2 regions of the Nocardia vinacea genome follow, and region 2 is predicted to be linked to the other one. Evidence: riboswitches for the same ligand, from Rfam matches in the RefSeq annotation. Region 2 holds a riboswitch; the other holds the start of a gene.
The links. A riboswitch is a leader RNA that binds a small molecule or an ion and turns the genes downstream of it on or off. The one in region 2 is predicted to bind thiamine pyrophosphate.

Region 1: another riboswitch for thiamine pyrophosphate. It lies ahead of thiC (phosphomethylpyrimidine synthase ThiC); the one in region 2 lies ahead of OIE68_RS08305 (purine-cytosine permease family protein).

The regions. Positions count from the first base shown of each region.
Region 1 covers NZ_CP109149.1:6,357,520-6,362,345, reverse strand. Annotated here, with positions in the region: gene OIE68_RS28985 (MDR family MFS transporter) at 1-997, shown strand, start outside; gene OIE68_RS28980 (MarR family winged helix-turn-helix transcriptional regulator) at 1,054-1,515, opposite strand; gene OIE68_RS28975 (hypothetical protein) at 1,574-1,981, shown strand; gene OIE68_RS28970 (VOC family protein) at 2,049-2,531, shown strand; gene OIE68_RS28965 (hypothetical protein) at 2,524-2,718, opposite strand; TPP riboswitch at 2,827-2,952, shown strand; gene thiC (phosphomethylpyrimidine synthase ThiC) at 2,944-4,569, shown strand; gene OIE68_RS28955 (lipase family protein) at 4,684-4,826, opposite strand, start outside.
Region 2 covers NZ_CP109149.1:1,742,124-1,746,949, reverse strand. Annotated here, with positions in the region: gene OIE68_RS08315 (DUF72 domain-containing protein) at 1-654, shown strand, start outside; gene OIE68_RS08310 (hypothetical protein) at 641-919, opposite strand; TPP riboswitch at 1,101-1,217, shown strand; gene OIE68_RS08305 (purine-cytosine permease family protein) at 1,212-2,582, shown strand; gene OIE68_RS08300 (alpha/beta fold hydrolase) at 2,821-4,239, shown strand; gene OIE68_RS08295 (dethiobiotin synthetase) at 4,597-4,826, shown strand, end outside.

The DNA.
Region 1 (4,826 bases), 4.6 Mb from region 2:
CGGCGGTGTGATCACCGACGGACTCGACTGGCGCTGGGCCTTCTACATCAATATTCCGCTGGGGCTGGTGGCCTTCGCCTGGTCGTGGTGGCGGCTCGAACTGCCCGTCGCGCGCAGGAAGGTGACCATCGACTACGCGGGCATTCTCGCGCTGACGACCGCGATCGCCGCCCTGGTGCTGATCGCGACGTGGGGCGGTGTCGACTACGAGTGGCTCTCGGCGCAGATCATCGGGCCGGCCGTGCTCGCGGTGGCCGCCCTGGCCGCATTCCTTGTGATCGAACGCCGGGCCGTCGACCCGGTGATACCGCTGGGGATCTTCCGCACCCGCAATCTCACCCTGGCCGCACTGACCGCCCTCGTGGGCGGCGTGGTCATGTTCGGATCGGTGCTGTATCTGCCGCTGTTCCAGCAGACGGTGCAGGGCGCCTCGGCCGCGAACTCCGGACTGCTCCTGCTGCCGATGATGCTGCCGCTGCTGGTGGTCTCCCAGATCGTCGGGAAGCGGATGACCGCGACCGGCAAGTACAAGATCTTCTTCATCCTCGGCGGGCTGTTCCTCACCGCGGGCGCGGTACTGCTGGCGACCATCGACGCCGAAACCGGCTGGCTGACAACGGGTTTAGCCATGGCGCTGATGGGCACCGGACTCGGCTTCTCGATGCAGCTGTCCACCGCCGTCGCGCAGAACAGCGTGGAAATGGCGAATATCGGCGCGGCATCCGGTGCGGTCACGCTGTTCCGCACTCTGGGTGGATCAATCGGTGTCGCGGCTTTCGGATCCCTGTTCACCAGGGCACTACAGGGCCATGTACCCACCGAGGGGCACGGCTACCTCGAAGCCTTCGCCACCGGCACCGGACACGTCTTCCTGGCCGCCGCCGCCATCTGCGCACTCGGCTTCCTGATCGCCTGGTTCATCGAAGAAGTTCCGTTGCGCGGCAAGGCTCCCGAGCCGGTTGCCATCGACAAGCGCGAAAGTAAGGCTGCTGCCTGAGGTTGCCATCGTGCCTGCCCGATCACGCTGGGATCGGGCAGGCACGATGGCGACGATCAATCCGTCACGGCGTCCGAATGAGTGTGCTCGAACAGTCGAAGCATCATGTCCGCCAGCACAATTCGCTCATCCTGACGTAGCGGAGCCAGGATCTCGTCGCGCACTTGTCCGGCCTCCTTCTCGAGGGTCCGCAGCAAGGCCCGGCCGGTCCTGGTGATCCGCACCGACATTCGACGACGATCGGCGGGATCGCGAGTGCGTTCGACCTGACCGGCACTTGCCAATTCGTCGACGATCTTCGCCACATCGCTCGGATGGATATCGAGCCGAATGCTCAGATCGCGCTGCGCATGCGGCCCGAAATCGGCGAGCGCGGCGAGTACGGCCATATGCCACAGCCGAAGCCCGCGCGCCGCAAGCCGATCGGCGAACCGCCCCCGGGCGACCTTGCCCACCCGCGACAGCAGGTAGGTCTCGAGCCCGAGCAGGCTCGGCGGAAGTGCATGCGCGGAATCCATGCGACAAATTATAGGGCGGAACCTACGATAGGTTCGCGCCTACTAATAAGGAGACAGCGTGGACGCCCTGTACTCGAGACTGCTCGTCACCCGTTTCGGCGAATGCTTCGACTTCTACAACGCCGTCCTCCCGGAGCTAATCGGCGCGAAGTTGATCAAGGGCACCGCGGCGGGCCCCTACGCGAACTGGGATGTCGACGACCAAGCAGTGCTCGTGCTCTTCGACCGCAGCGCGATGGCCGAAGTCGTCGGCACCACCGACCTGCCCGTCACCGCCGCACCCGCGCAAGATGCCGTGATGTTCGTCTGCCGAGTACCCGACGTCGACACGGGCCTCGACCTCTGCCTGCGCAACGGCGCGACCCTGGCCGCCGCCGCGACCGATCGACCGAACTGGGGTCCGAACCTGCGCACAGCTCACCTGCGCGACCCAGCGGGTACCCTGATCGAGCTCCAGTCCTACTGACGGGCGATGAATTCCGTCCGCCAGCACCGTCGGCACTAATACAGGCACACCGATCGGGAGGACCACCATGCAGAAAATCGTTACGAACCTCTGGTACGACACTCAGGCCGAGGAAGCCGCCGAGTTCTACTGTTCGCTGTTCGAGGATTCGAAGATCACCAATGTCGTGCCCTACTCCGAGGTGGGGCCGCGCGAAGCCGGACTGACGATGCTCGTCGATTTCGAACTCAACGGACAGAAGTTCACCGCCATCAACGGCGGCGGCGATTACCACTACACCCATGCCATGTCGCTGCTGGTGAATTGCGACAGCCAGGACGAGGTCGACCGGCTCTGGACGGCACTGCTCGCCGACGGCGGCCAGCCGATCGAATGTGGTTGGCTCAACGATAAATACGGTATTCCCTGGCAGATCTGGCCCGTCGAAGCCGACACCCTGTTGACGAGTACCAACCGCGAGGCCGCGAACCGCGCCATGCAGGCGATGCTCGGTATGCAGAAGATCGACCTGCAAGGCATGCGGGACGCCTACGAGGGCAAGATCAGCTGATCTGCCAGGAGCCGACCTCGCGGTATCCGGAGTTGTAGATCGCAGAGCTGTCACCCTCGGTGATCTGGTAGTGCTTCATATTTCCGCCCCAATAGCGCAGGATCCGGCCGAGCTCATCGGCGAGATCGGCCGGCGCGGCCACGCCGTCGGGCAGGACATCCAGATCTACCTCCAGGGTGAATTTCACCCTGAGGAATCTACCGGCGCCCGGTCGGGCCTCGGGCGCTTCGCTGTATGTTCCTCCGATCGCCCGGCGGAGCGCGGACGTGGAAAGGTATCGTCGGGCGGGAAAATTTCACACACCAACGGGGGCTCGCACCAGCGGGCTGAGAGGACGGCTAGCCCATTCGGGCGTTCAGGGCCGTCGACCGTATGAACCTGACCGGGTAATGCCGGCGTAGGGAGGATATTCATGGCCACACCTGTCGATTCCGTGACCACCGGTCCGATCGAAGGCAGCGTCAAGCATTACCAAGAGGTCGATGACCTGCGCGTTCCGGTGCGTCGGATCAATCTGACCAATGGCGAGCACTTCGATGTCTACGACACCTCGGGCCCGTACACCGACGACACGGCGTCCATCGATCTGGAGGCCGGTCTACCGAAGCTGCGCGACGGCTGGACCAAGCCCGAGGTGGACGGTCCGCCGACCCAGCTGGCCTGGGCGCGTCAGGGCATTATCACCGCCGAGATGCGCTTCATCGCCGCGCGCGAGGGCGTCACGCCGGAGCTGGTGCGCAACGAGGTCGCCGCCGGTCGCGCGGTCATCCCGGCCAACCACAAGCATCCGGAGCTGGAGCCGACCATTATCGGCAAGAAGTTCCTGGTGAAGATCAATGCCAATATCGGCAATTCGGCCGTGTCCTCCTCGATCGCGGAGGAGGTGGAGAAGATGGTGTGGGCGACCCGCTGGGGCGCGGACACCATCATGGATCTGTCCACCGGCAAGAACATTCACGAGACGCGCGAATGGATCCTGCGCAACTCGCCCGTCCCGGTCGGTACCGTGCCGATCTATCAGGCACTGGAGAAGGTGAACGGCGATCCGACCGCGCTCACCTGGGAGATCTACCGCGACACTGTAATCGAGCAGTGCGAGCAGGGCGTCGACTATATGACCGTGCACGCCGGTGTGCTGCTGCGCTACGTGCCGCTGACCGCCAAGCGCGTCACCGGCATCGTCTCGCGCGGCGGATCCATCATGGCCGCATGGTGTCTGGCGCATCATCAGGAGTCGTTCCTGTACACCAACTTCGCCGAACTCTGCGAGATCCTGGCGAAGTACGACGTGACCTTCTCCCTCGGTGACGGCCTGCGCCCCGGCTCCATTGCCGATGCCAACGACGAGGCCCAGTTCGCCGAGCTGCGCACCCTCGGTGAGCTGACCAAGATCGCCAAATCGCATGGCGTGCAGGTCATGATCGAGGGTCCGGGGCATGTGCCGATGCACAAGATCGTGGAGAACGTGCGGCTGGAAGAGGAGCTGTGCGAGGAGGCGCCGTTCTACACCCTCGGCCCGCTCGCCACCGATATCGCACCCGCCTATGACCACATCACCTCGGCCATCGGCGCGGCGATCATCGCCCAGGCGGGCACCGCGATGCTGTGCTACGTCACTCCCAAAGAGCACCTGGGCCTGCCCAACCGCGACGACGTCAAGGTCGGCGTGATCACCTACAAGATCGCCGCGCACGCCGCCGACCTCGCCAAAGGTCATCCACACGCCCAGGACCGCGATAACGAGCTGTCCAAGGCGCGGTTCGAATTCCGCTGGCGGGACCAGTTCGCCCTCTCCCTCGATCCGGATACCGCCCGCGAGTACCACGACGAAACCCTTCCCGCCGAACCCGCCAAGACCGCCCACTTCTGCTCCATGTGCGGACCGAAGTTCTGCTCCATGCGCATCTCCGCCGACGTGCGGGAATACGCCGCGCGCCAGGGGCTTTCGGATACCGAGGCGATCGAAGCCGGGATGGCGGAGAAGTCCGCCGAATTCGCTGACCACGGCGCACAGGTGTATTTGCCGGTCGTGTCGTAAAAATGGCGATAGCCCCGGACCAACGGGTGGTCCGGGGCTTCTACCTGGAAGGTACACGAAGAATCCGCCGCTCAGGAGTGGATTCGCACGAATTGACGCCGAGCGGTTGCGTGCTCAGCGTTCGCGCGGGCCGATCGGGAAACCGAGGGCGCCGAAGGTGGCGTTCAGATTGATCTCGATCTGGGTGAGCAGGGCATTGAAATCGGCGAGCATGGAAACCACGTTCTCGGTGCGACAGCCGACCTGATCCGGCGCAT
Region 2 (4,826 bases):
GAGAGCAACAATGCCTTCTATCGACTGCCCAGCAGCGAGACCTTTGCGGCATGGCGGGACCGGACACCGCCGGACTTCTGTTTCGCGGTCAAGGCCAGCCGCTTCCTCACCCACATCAAGCGGCTGCGCGAACCCGAAGAACCGGTCGGACGTTTGATGGAGCACGCCCGCGCGCTGGGCGACAAGCTGGGGCCGGTGCTGTTGCAGCTTCCGCCCACGCTGCGGGTCGATCCGGCACTGCTCGACGCCTGCCTACGCCGCTTTCCGCCCGACGTCCAGATCGCGGTCGAACCCAGGCACGATTCCTGGTGGATTCCCGAAGTCCGTGCCGTGCTGACGGAATGCGGCGCAACGCTGTGTTGGGCCGATGTCCAGTCCCGGCCGGTCGCGCCGCTGTGGCGCACAACGGACTGGGGCTATCTGCGACTGCATTCCGGACGTGCGACACCCGCACCGCGCTACGGACGCACGGCACTCACCAGTTGGGCGCGACGGCTGGCCGACACGTGGTCGGATCGCGAGCAGGTGTACGTCTACTTCAACAATGATCCCGGCGGTGCGGCGGTCCGCGACGCGGTCGTCTTCGCGCGCGCCGCCGCCACGGCCGGGGCCACCGTCAGTCGAACACCCGCAACGGATTTCAGCCGACGATAGCGTTCATTATGGTGCCCGCACTGGTCGCGATGACACCACCGGCCATCGCACCGGCGAGCATCTTCGGCGAGTCCAGGGTGCCACCACTCCACTTCTCCCAGGCGAATCTGCCACCCGCGTAGGTGATTCCGCAGACACCCGACAGCAGGACAAACCAAGTCAGGTAACGGACCATCTGCAGGATCTTCTCCGCATTGGGCGGCGCCTCGGGCGTCGGATCCCCGAGTTGGGCGAGGACGGTCTCGTGCAAGGTAATCAGCATCATGGGCGCGTACTCATTCCAGGTCGAGGCGGGCGATGAGCGGCAGATAACCGAGCAATAACCAGGTCGGTACCGGACAGTATGGACGGCGGCCGTGATTTTCGGGCCGTCTCGGCGGAACCTGTCTGGAATGTCCGAAGGCGCGGCCCGGCGCGCCGGTGCACGGGTGTAGCATTTCGCCCGAATAACCCAGCGCGGGAGCTCGGGCACGGCCGGGCTGAGAGGGCGGACCCCACGTTTCGCCGACCGCATGAACCTGTCCGGGTAATGCCGGCGTAGGGAGAGCGGTACCGGGATGTCTGCACCCACCATTGATCGATCCGAGCGGCGCGAAGCACCGCTGACCCTGGACCAGCCTGCACCGAAGGTCCTTTCGTTCTGGGACCAGAGCGCGTTCTGGGCGAACCTCGGGGTCAGCCTGTTCGCATTCTCCGGCGCGTACACGGTGCTCGCGCCGAATTCCGATGGCGGCGCGCAGATCTCCATCGCCGCGGGCATTCTCGCGATGATCATCGGCACGGTGGTCGGCGGGCTCATGCTCGGCCTGGCCGCGGTGCCCGGAGCCAAGACCGGTAAGCCCGCGATGATGTTGCTGCGCGGACTGTTCGGTGCGAAGCTCAGCTACCTGCCGACGGTGCTCAATATCGCCCAACTGATCGGTTGGGGCACCTTCGAATTGATCGTCATCGGCGATGCGGCCGAAGAGTTGTTCGACGGTGGGCCGCACTGGGTTTACGTGGTCGCCGCGGGTGTGCTGACGACGGTGCTGACGATCTGGCCCCTGGGTTCGGTGCGAATGCTGCGGCGGTTCGTGACCGTCGGCGTGGTGATCGCGTTGATCTGGTTCTACATCCAGTTCGTCCGCGCGGGCCTGCCGGATCTCACCACCAACCCGGGCACCGAGGGCGGCGGGCCGTTCGGCGTGGATTGGAATCTCTTCTGGGTCGCTACCGATGCGGCACTTGCGGTTTCGATCTCGTGGGTGCCGGTGGCGGCCGACTACACCCGGCACTCCCGCGGCACCGGCGCGGCATTCGGCGCGGCCAGTGGGGCGTATGCGTTCACCCAGATCATCGCGTATGTGCTCGGACTGTTCGCGCTGGCGCTCGCATCCGGCGACGGCGGGGTGTACTCACCGTTCCTGACCGTCACCCTCGGAGCGGTGTTCTTCTTCATCTTCGTATTCCGTGAAGCCGACCAGTCGTTCGCGAATGTGTACTCGACGGCCGTCTCGATCCAGAATCTCGCGCCGCGAGTCGACCGCCGCGTGCTCTCGATCGGTCTCGGCCTACTGATCACACTGCTCGCGCTGCGGCTGAACATGGCGAACTACTTCGGCTTCCTCGGCCTGATCGGGTCGGTCTTCGTGCCGCTGCTCGGCGTGCTCGTCGCGGACTTCTTCCTGCGGGCGCGCGACCAGTGGGATACCTCGGCGGACGCGCCGTCGCGTTGGGGCATGGTTTTCGCCTGGCTGGTGGGACTTTCGGTCTACCAGCTGATCAACCCGGGCGCCGCTGGAGTGTGGACCGACTTCTGGGTGGACGCGCAGGAGAAGCTGCACTTCACCAAGCAGGCGTGGATGAGCGCGTCACTGCTGTCATTCCTGGCCGCGGTCGTGGTCGCGTGGAGTGTGGGACGTGTCTCCATGCTGCGCAAGTCCGCGTAGTCTCCGGACCACCACGCGGGAACCGTGGCGATCGGCCAAGTCCGCCCAGCGCGAGTGCTGACACAACGGTGCACGCCGCAGCCCCCGGTGAGTGTTTTCGCGAGCAATTCCCCGAGATAGGGCGCTGCCCTGCTGATCTCGAACAACTGCGGTTGCGATGTTTCGATCTCGTTGTGGCGCAAAAACTTTCTGATCGCGCAATCTTGCGGGGCACGCAAGTTTGCGTATCGTGAAGGGCGTGGCATTCGTACTCGGGTTGCGGGAACGCAAGAAGCTCGCGACTCGGGAGGCGCTCGGATTCGCGGCGCTGCGGCTGGCGGTCGAGCGTGGGCTCCACACAGTGCTGGTCGAGGACATCGCTGCGGCGGTGGGTGTTTCGCCACGTACGTTCAACAACTACTTCGCCAGTAAGTACGAGGCCGTGTGCTCGGTGGCGGTCGACCGGGCCCGGCGGATCGCGAACGGACTGCACGATCGTCCGACGGCCGAAGCGCTGTGGCCCGCGGTAATCCACGCGGTACTCGCCGAATTCCGCGATGACGAACTGCCCGATCCGGCATGGACCCGCGGCATCCGGCTGATCACCACCGAGCCCGCGCTGCAGGGTGAATATCTCAAGGCGCAGGCCGTCATCCAGGAGGCCATCGCGACGGCCATCGCCGAACGCACTGGCCGCGACCTGCACACCGATATGTTCCCGCGGATCATGGCAGGCGCGATCGCGACGGCACTGCAGGTCGCCATCGACCGCTGGGTCGATGCGAACCCGCCCATCGCGGCACTGCCCGTCATCCGGGAAGCGTTGCGGCAACTGTCCTATCTACCAGGAGCCTTTCCCATGGACGTCCCCACCAACCACACCCTCGCCGTGCCCGGAGCGACGCTGTACTACGAGATCCGCGGCACCGGTCCGCTGCTGCTGCTCATCCCTGGCGGCAATGGCGACGCGGGCAGCTTCGACCAGATCGCGGAGCGACTGGCGGATCGCTATACGGTGGTTTCCTACGATCGGCGCGGCTTCTCCCGCAGCCCAGGGCAGGACCACAACGTCCAACTCGACGGCGCCGATGCCGCCGCGCTGCTCACTCACCTCGGCGACCAGCCCGCCGCCGTGCTCGGCAGCAGTTCCGGCGCCATCGTCGCGCTCGAATTGCTCACGACGCGACCGGAACTCGTGCACACGCTCATCGCGCACGAACCGCCGCTGGCGACCGTACTGCCCGATGCCGACAAGTGGCTCACCTTTTTGGACGACGTCTACCGGACCAGCGAGTCCGAGGGCTTCGTCGCCGCCATATCCCAATTCGCCGAGGGTGTCGGGCTGCGCCGGCAACAGCCCGACACCGAAGAGCCCACGCCCGAAGCCGCCGCAATCAGCGCGCGCATCCAGCAGAACATGCTGTTCTGGATGGAGCACGAGATGCGACAGTACGTCCGCTACACACCGGAATTCGACGCCCTGCAACGCGTCGCCGAGAAGCTCGTGCTCGTCATCGGACACGATTCGAAGGAAACCTTCCCGGCGCTGCCCAATTCGGTACTCGGCGATCGCCTCGGACTCGACATCGTGGAATTCGCGGGCGACCACATCGGATACCTAAGCGCCACTGAGGATTTCGCCACTCAGCTCGACACGTTGCTCGCCAAGCGCGCATAAGCAGATCTCGTTGACGCTCGGTCGCCGAGGCCGGATGACCCGAACCGGGGTGTCTCGCGATCCGTCAGATGCACGCCGCGCGGCCGAAGCCTGGTCACCGATCACCGACGCGCGGCCACATCATGGTGGGCTGTCATTGCCATCGACGCTCACCCGACAACGCCGTTGGTGCTGGGCCATAAATCCGCCAAGCACTCGGCCGACCAGTCGAGCAGTCGAGCAGTCGAGCAGAGAAGGAAAGCGCGCTGGGACTGAGCCGGGCTGCGGGGCGTACAGGGTTGGGCCGTGCGGTGGGATGCGCCGCGACCTGCCGAGAGCATGCGGCTGAGCGAGATTCCTCCAACTATCGTCGACTCCATGGCTCGCGACATACCCCTACAGGTCGCGGTGTGCGGACCGCGTGATTGCACAACCACCGAGGCCGAATGGGCTGCGGAGGTGGGACGACTGCTCGCGGCTGCCGGTGCCACTGTTCTGTGCGGCGGCGGTAGCGGCGTTATGGCGGCGGTCGCCGAGGGAGCCTCCGGCGTGGGCGGTCTCGTCATCGGCGTGCGCCCCGATACCGACCGGTCTGCTGCCTGTCGCGG